2 regions of the Acidovorax sp. GW835-FHT14G06 genome follow, and region 1 is predicted to be linked to the other one. Evidence: riboswitches for the same ligand, from Rfam matches in the RefSeq annotation. Region 1 holds a riboswitch; the other holds the start of a gene.
What was found. A riboswitch is a leader RNA that binds a small molecule or an ion and turns the genes downstream of it on or off. The one in region 1 is predicted to bind thiamine pyrophosphate.

Region 1 (4,435 bases):
GCACATCCAGGGCGCGCTGCAGTCGTTCGTCCAGGCGGCCGGCATCACCGTGCGCGCCACGGTGCCCGTGTCCGCCCTCAAGGGTTGGAACGTGGTGGACGCCCACGCGGGCTGGTGCGGCTATGACGGCCCCACGCTGCTGCAGGTGCTGGAAGCACTGCCCAACACCCCCGCAGACACAGCGCTGGCACCGGCCTTCCCGGTGCAGTGGGTCGAGAAGTTCTCGTCGTCCTCCGACACCTCGCAAGGCCGCCGTGTGTTCTGGGGCCGCGTGGCTGCGGGCAGTTTTGCGCCCGGCACGGCGGTGCAGATCTTCCCCAGCGGCCAACTGGCCACCGTGGCGCAAGTGCTGGACCACGCCCGTCGCCCCAAGGACGTGCCCGCCGGCACCAGCGCCGGCATCATCCTGGACCGCGAGGTGGATGTCTCGCGTGGCGACTGGATCCTGGCCGCGCCTGCTGTCGCTGCCCCCGCCGAGGACGACTTCGACACGCCCGCCAGCGTGCCCGCATGGCCTGCCAGCCGCGAGCTGCGCACCACCGTGGCCTGGATGGACGACGAGCCCCTGGTGGCTGGCCGCGTGTACTGGGCGCTGCACGGCCACCGCTGGGTCAAGGCCAAGGTCAAGGCCGTGGTGCACAAGCTCAACATCAACACGCTGGCCGAAGAGGCCGCCACGCAACTCGACCCCAACGCCATTGGCCATGTGGACCTGCTGCTGCAAGAAGCGATTCCCGCCGCAGCATTCAGCCAGGCCCGCGTCCTGGGATCTCTGATTCTGGTGGACACCGCTAGCCACAAAACGGCCGGTGCCGTGCTTGTGAACTGATCCCCATCAACACCTGAACGCCCTGACACCCCTCCTGAGAGAGGGGCCCTCTCCCCCAAGGCCGGTGAAAGCTTCTAAAATCGAGGGTTTTCACCGACCCACACAACTCCTGTCATGACCCACGTCGTTTCCGAAAACTGCATCAAGTGCAAGTACACCGATTGTGTGGACGTGTGCCCCGTGGACTGCTTCCGCGAAGGCCCGAACATGCTTGTCATCGACCCCGATGAATGCATCGACTGCGCCGTCTGCATCCCCGAATGCCCGGCCAACGCCATCTTTGCCGAAGAAGACCTGCCGGCCGACCAGATTGCTTTCATCAAGCTCAACGCCGACCTGGCCTTTGCCGACGGCTGGAAGAGCATCACCAAGCGCAAGCCCGCGCTGCCCGACGCCGACGAATGGAACGGCAAGCCGGGCAAGGTCAACGAACTAGTCAAGTGACCCCCCTGAGTCGCTTCGCGCCATCCCCCAAGGGGGACGCCACCAGTGGCCTGGCAAAGCCAGTTCCACGGTGGCACAGTTCTTTGGCAGCGCCAGTTTCGGGCGCTGCGCGCGTGGCTTGGGCATGATTCAAGAAACCGACGCCGTAGTCATCGGCGCGGGTCCCGTGGGCCTGTTCCAGGTCTTCCAGCTGGGACTGCAAGGCATCACCGCCCACCTCATCGACGCCCTGCCCCATGCGGGCGGCCAGTGCGTCGAGCTGTACGGCGACAAACCCATCTACGACATTCCGGGCATCCCGGTGTGCACCGGGCGGGAACTGGCAGACCTGCTGCTCAAGCAGATTACGCCGTTCAAGACCCAGTGGCACCTGAACACGCTGGTATCCGCACTGACGGTACACGCCGACGGGCGCCTGCTGATCGAAACCTCGCAGGGAGCACAACTGCTGGCCCGCAGCGTGTTCATTGCCGCAGGCGTAGGCGCCTTTGTGCCGCGCACGCTCAAGGTGGAAGGCATTGAGCGTTTTGTGGGCACCCAGGTCCACTACCAGGCCCTGCCCACCACTGCAGATGTGACCGGGCGCCATGTGGTCGTGCACGGCGGGGACGAGCCTGCTGTGGCCCGTGCCGTGGAACTGGCCGAACAGGGACAAGCCGCTCGCGTCAGCCTGCTGCACCGCCGCGACGTGTTCCAGGCCCCCGACACCCTGCTGCAGCGCCTGCAGCAATTGCGTGACGCTGGGCGCATCCACGTGGAGGCAGCGCAGATCACCGGCATCGTGACAGACGGCAACCGGCTGAGCGCCTTGCAGGTGGTGAACGCCGATGGCAGCAGCCGCGCCCTGGCGCTGGACCTGCTGGTCGCTGTGCTGGGCATTTCGCCGCGCCTCGGGCCCATTGCGGACTGGGGTTTGGCCATGGACCGCAAACAGCTGGTGGTGGACACGGAAGCCTTCCGCACCAGCGTGCCCGGCATATACGCCGTGGGCGACATCAACACCTACCCCGGCAAACGCAAGCTCATCCTGTGCGGCTTCCACGAAGCCACGCTGGCCGCCTTTGGTGCGGCCGAGGCGCTCAAGGGCGATAAGGTGGCGCTGCAGTACACCACCACCAGCCCGCGCCTGCACCAGTTGCTGGGCGTACTGCCTGCCGCAGCGGCCTGACCGGGCGCGCAGGCACACCACTACAATCCGCAGCGCACTGCTTTTCGCAAGTGCTACCGCTAGGGGTGTCGAAACTGGTCTGCCAGCATCGACTGAGAGAGTCCCTTTGAACCTGATTGAGATCATCCTCGCGCAGGGAAGCAAGTCCGCAACGGCACGACCCTGAAGACGTAAGGGTGCACCGGCGGGCGGCCCCTGCTCTGTGTCTGCTTACGGAGCCATTTCATGTCCTCATTGCCTGCCACGCACGCCACCAACGAAGCGCTGGCCCCTGTCTCCCCTGACCGCCGTGTCTTCCAGTGGCACGACCACGCCTCACTCTGGTTCAGCCTGGGTGTGGGCCTGCTGGTCATGCAGGTGGGCGCCTACCTGATGCCTGCACTGGGCACCCAGAAGGCACTGATTGCCATCGTCGCGGGCTCCATCGTGGGCGCGGGCCTTCTGGGCTGGGTGGCCAAGCTGGGCTGCGACAGCGGCCTGGCCAGTGCGGGCCTGATGCATGCTGTCTATGGCCGCACATTTGCCAGCCTGCCCATCATCCTGAACATCGTGCAGCTGGTGGGCTGGGGCACGTTCGAGCTGGTGGTGATGCGCGACGCTACGGTGGCCATCGGCCAGCAGTCGGGCAGCATGGCTGGCGCGCACTGGCCCGTGCTGGCCACGCTGCTGTGGGGCGGCGTGGTGATGCTGCTCATCAGCGGATCGATGGTACAGCTGGTGCGCAAGCTGATTGCTCGCGTGGCGCTGCCGCTGGTGGTGCTGTCGCTGCTGTGGCTGTCGTGGCAGTTCTTGTCGCTGGCACAAACGCAAGGTTTTGAAGCCCTGTGGACGCGCAAGGGCGAAGGCGGCATGGGCGTGCTGCCCGCGCTGGACCTGGTGATCGCCATGCCGATCTCGTGGCTGCCCCTGGTGGCCGACTACGCGCGCCATGGCAAGAATGGCGGCTCCGCATTGCGTGGCACCTGGCTGGGCTATGCGCTGGCCAACATGTGGTGCTACACGCTGGGCGTGTTGGTGGCGCTGACCTTGCCCAGCAAGGACTTGGTGCAGGCGCTGCTGCTTGCGCAAGGCGGGCTGATCGCGCTCTCGCTGATCTTGATCGACGAGGTGGACAACGCCTATGGCGACACCTATTCGGGCGCCGTGTCGGCCCACAGCCTGTTGCCACGCTGGGGCGTGCGCGCCTGGGGCCTGCTGGTGGCCGCGCTGTGCACGGGGCTGGCCCTTGTGCTGCCCATGCACAGCCTGGAGCCATTTTTGCTGCTGCTCAGCTCGGTGTTCGTGCCACTGTTTGGCGTGATCCTGGGCCGACTGGCGTTTGGCGCCGATGCTGCCGCGCTGCTGGCCACGGCGCGCAAGATCAACGGTGTACCCGTGGCGATCTGGCTGGCAGGTATTGCGGTCTACCACTTGGCGCCCAAGGTGCTGCCCGATGCAGGATCTGCCCTGCCAGCGCTGGTGTTCAGCTTTGCGCTGGCATGGGCCACACGGCCTCGCGCCCGGTGAACTGTCAAAACACTATCAAAAAATGAGCATTCAGCGCTTGATTGACTAGCGCTTGAGCCCCAAAACAGCCCAAACCGCCGGCAAGAGCACCCGCTGCGCCACAGGCGCATAGCCGTGGTTGAGGGGGCCGTGGCCGCGCCCGGTGGTGACGTCTGCCCCTGCAGCAATGGCTCCAAGGATGTAGGCCCGAGCCTGCTCCACAGCCTGCTGCAGCGGCAGGCCCAGAGCCAAGTGGGCGGCAATCGCAGACGACAGGGTGCACCCCGTGCCATGCCCGTTGTGGGTGGCAATGCGTGGTGACTGCAGCTGGTATCCCTGCGCTTCGCCCTGCACGGCCAGCACATCCACCACCCAGTCGCCCGGCAAGTGTCCGCCCTTGAGCAACGCGGCACGGGCGCCCAGGCGCAGCAGGTCTTGCGCGGCAAGCTCCAGCGCCTCCACGCCCTCGATGCTGCGCCCCAGCAGCCACCCGGCCTCGTCCAGGTTGG
Region 2 (4,435 bases), on a different contig from region 1:
GCCGCCAACGTTCCCAGTGTGGCGCCCCGTCTGTGGTGCAGGCAAAACCTCTGCCGGTGCGGGGCGGTGTGCCAGAACCTAAAATACGCGGATGCTCCAGCAACGCACCCTCAAGACCCTGACCCGCGCCGTAGGCGTGGGTCTGCACAGCGGCCAGCGGGTCGAGTTGACTCTGCGGCCCGCACAGCCGGACACAGGCATCGTGTTCCGGCGGGTGGATCTGCCACAGCCGGTGGACATTCCCATCCGTGCCGAGGCCGTGACGGATACGCGGCTGGCATCCACCATTGCGGTGGGTAATGCCAAGGTGCACACGGTGGAGCACCTGATGTCGGCCTGTGCCGGACTGGGCATCGACAATCTCTATGTGGACATCACGGCCGAAGAGGTCCCCATTCTCGATGGGTCTTCGGCTTCGTTCGTGTTCCTGCTGCAAAGCGCTGGGGTGGAACTGCAGAACGCACCAAAGCGTTTCATCCGCGTCACCCGGCCGGTGGAGGTGCGCGAGGGCGAAGGCGCCAATGCCAAGTGGGCGCGCCTTACGCCTTACCACGGCTACAAGCTCAGTTTTGAAATCGACTTTGACCACCCGGCCGTGGACTCCACCGGTCAGCGCGTGGAGTTTGACCTGGGGCAAGGCAACTACAGCCGCGACATTGCCCGCGCCCGCACCTTCGGTTTCACCCGCGATGTGGAAATGATGCGCTCCAACGGCCTGGCGCTGGGTGGCGGCCTGGACAACGCCATCGTGATGGACGACTACAAGGTGCTCAACAGCGACGGTCTGCGCTATGACGACGAGTTCGTGAAGCACAAGATCCTCGATGCGATGGGGGACCTGTACCTCATCGGCAAACCGCTGCTGGCCGCGTACAGCGCGTTCCGTTCGGGCCACGCCATGAACAACCTGTTGCTGCGCGAGCTGCTGGCCCAGCGCGACGCCTGGGAGGTGGTCACGTTCGAGGACGAGCGCCAGGCACCCACCGGTTTTGCGCAGCCTGCGCGCGCCTGGTAGGGCCCGCCCGCCATGTTGATCTTTCGCTGGCTGGCCATGCTGCTGCTCCTGGCGGCTGCCGTGTCGTTTGCGTTTTATGCAGGCACGGGCCAGCCGCGCTACAAGCGCTTGGGGCTCGTCATCCTCAAGTGGACGGTGATTGCTGCTGTGTTCTTCTTCGCGGTGCTCCTCATCGGCCGACTGGCCTGAGAAGGTGTGAGCGAACCCGCCATGCCCGCTCATCCCGCCAAAACACACCCGTTCGTCGTTACAAATGCTCGCCATAGCCCGAGCTATGGCTGCGCTTTGCGCCTAGATCGGGCGCGTTTTGGCGGCCTGCTCGGGCACGCCGGATTCATTCACACCTTCTGACCGCACGGGCTCTGCCGCCCCGTTTTTCTCTGGCCTATACTCGCGCCTGCTCCGGGGTGTGCTGATGCGCTGAGATGCAAGAGTCCTGAAGGAATTCAGGCAAGCTTGCGAACCCGACGAACTTGATCCGGTTCATACCGGCGGAAGAAGAGCCGACCTCCTTGTCCCCGTGCCCGCAGTCCCTGTGGGCACGCCTTGCCTCAGGCGCTGCCGCACCTGAGGGGCGCACAGGTCCATTCCGGAGCAGAACCCACCGCCCCGGAACCAGGAGACCTGCCCCATGAACGCCCCCGACCCCCTTGCCAAGCTGGCCACACCCGAGAAGTTCGCCGAGCTGCTCGCGAGCACGCGCGAGCCCTTCCCCGCATCGCACAAGGCCTATATCCCCGGCCAACTGCACACCGACCTGCGCGTACCGGTGCGCGACATTGCGCTGACCAACGGCGAACTGGTCAGCGTGTACGACACCTCCGGCCCCTACACCGACCCGAATGCGACCATTGATGTGCGCAAAGGCTTGGCCAGCGTGCGCGGTGGCTGGATCACCGGCCGGGGCGATGTGGAGCACTACGAAGGCCGCGCGCCCTTGGCGCTGGACGACGGCCAAAAGAGCGAAGACGCCACCCGCCTCGCCCAGCTGCGCGCCGAGGCCGCCGCCCTGCAGCGCAAGCCCCTGCGCGCCAAGGCCGGTGCCAACGTCACGCAGATGCACTACGCCAAGAAGGGCATCGTCACGCCCGAGATGGAGTACGTGGCCATCCGTGAAAACGGCAAGCGTGAGTGGATGGAGCAGTACATGGCCGATGCAGGCCGCGAGAAGCGCCTGATGGGCAACCCCATGGGCGCCAGCATCCCGCGCATCATCACGCCTGAGTTTGTGCGCGACGAGGTGGCCCGGGGCCGCGCCATCATCCCCGCCAACATCAACCACCCCGAGGTGGAGCCGATGGCGATTGGCCGCAACTTCCTGGTCAAGATCAACGCCAACATCGGTAACTCGGCCGTCACGTCGAGCATCGAAGAAGAAGTGGAAAAGCTGGTGTGGGCCATCCGCTGGGGCGCCGACAACGTGATGGACCTTTCGACCGGCAAGAACATCCACACCACGCGCGACTGGATCGTGCGCAACTCGCCCGTGCCGATTGGCACCGTGCCCATCTACCAGGCGCTCGAGAAAGTGGGCGGCGTGGCCGAAGACCTGACCTGGGCGATCTTCCGCGACACGCTGATCGAGCAGGCCGAGCAGGGCGTGGACTACTTCACCATCCACGCGGGCGTGCGCCTGGCCTACATCCACCTCACGGCGCAGCGCCGCACGGGCATCGTCTCGCGCGGCGGCTCCATCATGGCCAAGTGGTGCATGGCGCACCACCGTGAGAGCTTCCTGTACGAGCATTTCGAGGACATCTGCGACATCATGAAGGCGTACGACGTGTCGTTCAGCCTGGGCGATGGCCTGCGCCCCGGCTGCGCGTCCGATGCCAACGACGAGGCGCAGTTTGCCGAGCTGCACACGCTGGGCGAGCTGACCCAGGTGGCCTGGAAGCACGACGTGCAGACCATGATCGAAGGCCCGGGCCATGTGCCCATGCACATGATCCAGGCCAACATGACCGAGCAGCTCAAGACCTGCCACGAAGCCCCGTTCTACACACTGGGCCCGCTGACCATCGACATCGCCCCCGGCTACGACCACATTGCTTCGGCCATCGGCGCGGCCATGATCGGCTGGATGGGCACGGCCATGCTGTGCTACGTGACGCCCAAGGAGCACCTGGGACTGCCCGACCGCGACGACGTGAAGCAGGGGATCATTGCGTACAAGATCGCCGCCCACGCGGCCGATGTGGCCAAGGGCCACCCGGGCGCGCGCTCGCGTGACGATGCGTTGAGCCAGGCACGCTTCGATTTCCGCTGGCAGGACCAGTTCAACCTGGGCCTGGACCCCGAAACGGCCAAGGAATACCACGATGAAACGCTGCCGAAGGACTCGGCCAAGGTGGCGCATTTCTGCTCGATGTGCGGTCCCAAGTTCTGCTCCATGAAGATCACGCAGGAGGTGCGCGACTTCGCCGCGCAAAAGGGCGTGGCTGAGGCCGAAGCCCTGGCCCAGGGCATGCAGACCAAGGCGGCGGAGTTCCAGAAGGGCGGGGGCGAGTTGTACATCCCCCTCAAGCCCGTGTGAAAACGGCGCAATAAGCGCAGCTACTGGCCCCGAGGATTCCCTGAAACAGGGCCCCGGGGCCGTGCTTACCCTGTGCGATGGACCGCCTTGCCCGGCATATAGTCCCGCCCACCCCCGGCCCAGAAGGTGGGGGGTGTGTGTGGCACCAAATTTGCTATGCTGGACTGTCTGTTAAAAAATGTAAGGAAGAGCCATGAATGCTCTCGGCCGCTTCTCCATCCGCACGCGTCTCTACTTCGGAACCGTCTTTTCCCTGATCCTTCTGGTCGTCATCGGTGCCATGGGCTACGTGGCCCTGGACCGAACGCGTGGCACCCTGCAAGTGCTGTTTTCAGAACGCGTGCAGACGCTGACCGACATGTCCGAGCTGCGCACCACCCTGGGTGACCTGCGCCGGACCGAAAAAGACATCATCATCAACTTCAACAACTCGGTCGAGGTCTCGGCCCTGCGCGAGTCCTGGGCCAAAACCCTGACCTCCCTGCGCAAGCGCCTGGCCGATGTGCGGCAAGTGCAGTCGGGCGATGCCGAGTTCGTGGCCTCCATCGACAAGTCCCTGGACGAGATCAAGCAGTACGAAACCGGCATCTCGCCCATCTTCGAGAAAATCGAGGGCGCGCAGCTCGACGGCGCAGGGGGCGGCGCCTACGCCGACCGCCTGAAGGTCCACATGGAGGCCACCGACAAGCTGTTCTCCAGCCTTGCCGCTTCGGCGCGCGCGCAGATGGACGAGGCCCGCGCGGGCGTCGAATCGCGCACCTCCACCATGGCCGCACTGATTGGCGTGGGCCTGGTGCTGGCGCTGGCGGTGTTGATTCCACTCACGTTCTTCAGCGTGCGCTCCATCACGAAATCCCTCGGACAGGCACAGGAGCTGGCTGAAC

Region 2: another riboswitch for thiamine pyrophosphate. It lies ahead of thiC (phosphomethylpyrimidine synthase ThiC); the one in region 1 lies ahead of AC1Q64_RS01395 (purine-cytosine permease family protein).

What each region holds. Positions count from the first base shown of each region.
Region 1 covers NZ_JBXAGA010000001.1:307,762-312,196, forward strand. Annotated here, with positions in the region: gene AC1Q64_RS01380 (sulfate adenylyltransferase subunit 1) at 1-829, shown strand, start outside; gene fdxA (ferredoxin FdxA) at 944-1,273, shown strand; gene AC1Q64_RS01390 (NAD(P)/FAD-dependent oxidoreductase) at 1,398-2,441, shown strand; TPP riboswitch at 2,493-2,597, shown strand; gene AC1Q64_RS01395 (purine-cytosine permease family protein) at 2,667-3,947, shown strand; gene thiD (bifunctional hydroxymethylpyrimidine kinase/phosphomethylpyrimidine kinase) at 3,993-4,435, opposite strand, start outside.
Region 2 covers NZ_JBXAGA010000005.1:40,089-44,523, reverse strand. Annotated here, with positions in the region: gene lpxC (UDP-3-O-acyl-N-acetylglucosamine deacetylase) at 92-1,015, shown strand; gene AC1Q64_RS09625 (hypothetical protein) at 1,028-1,204, shown strand; TPP riboswitch at 1,409-1,532, shown strand; gene thiC (phosphomethylpyrimidine synthase ThiC) at 1,674-3,551, shown strand; gene AC1Q64_RS09615 (methyl-accepting chemotaxis protein) at 3,745-4,435, shown strand, end outside.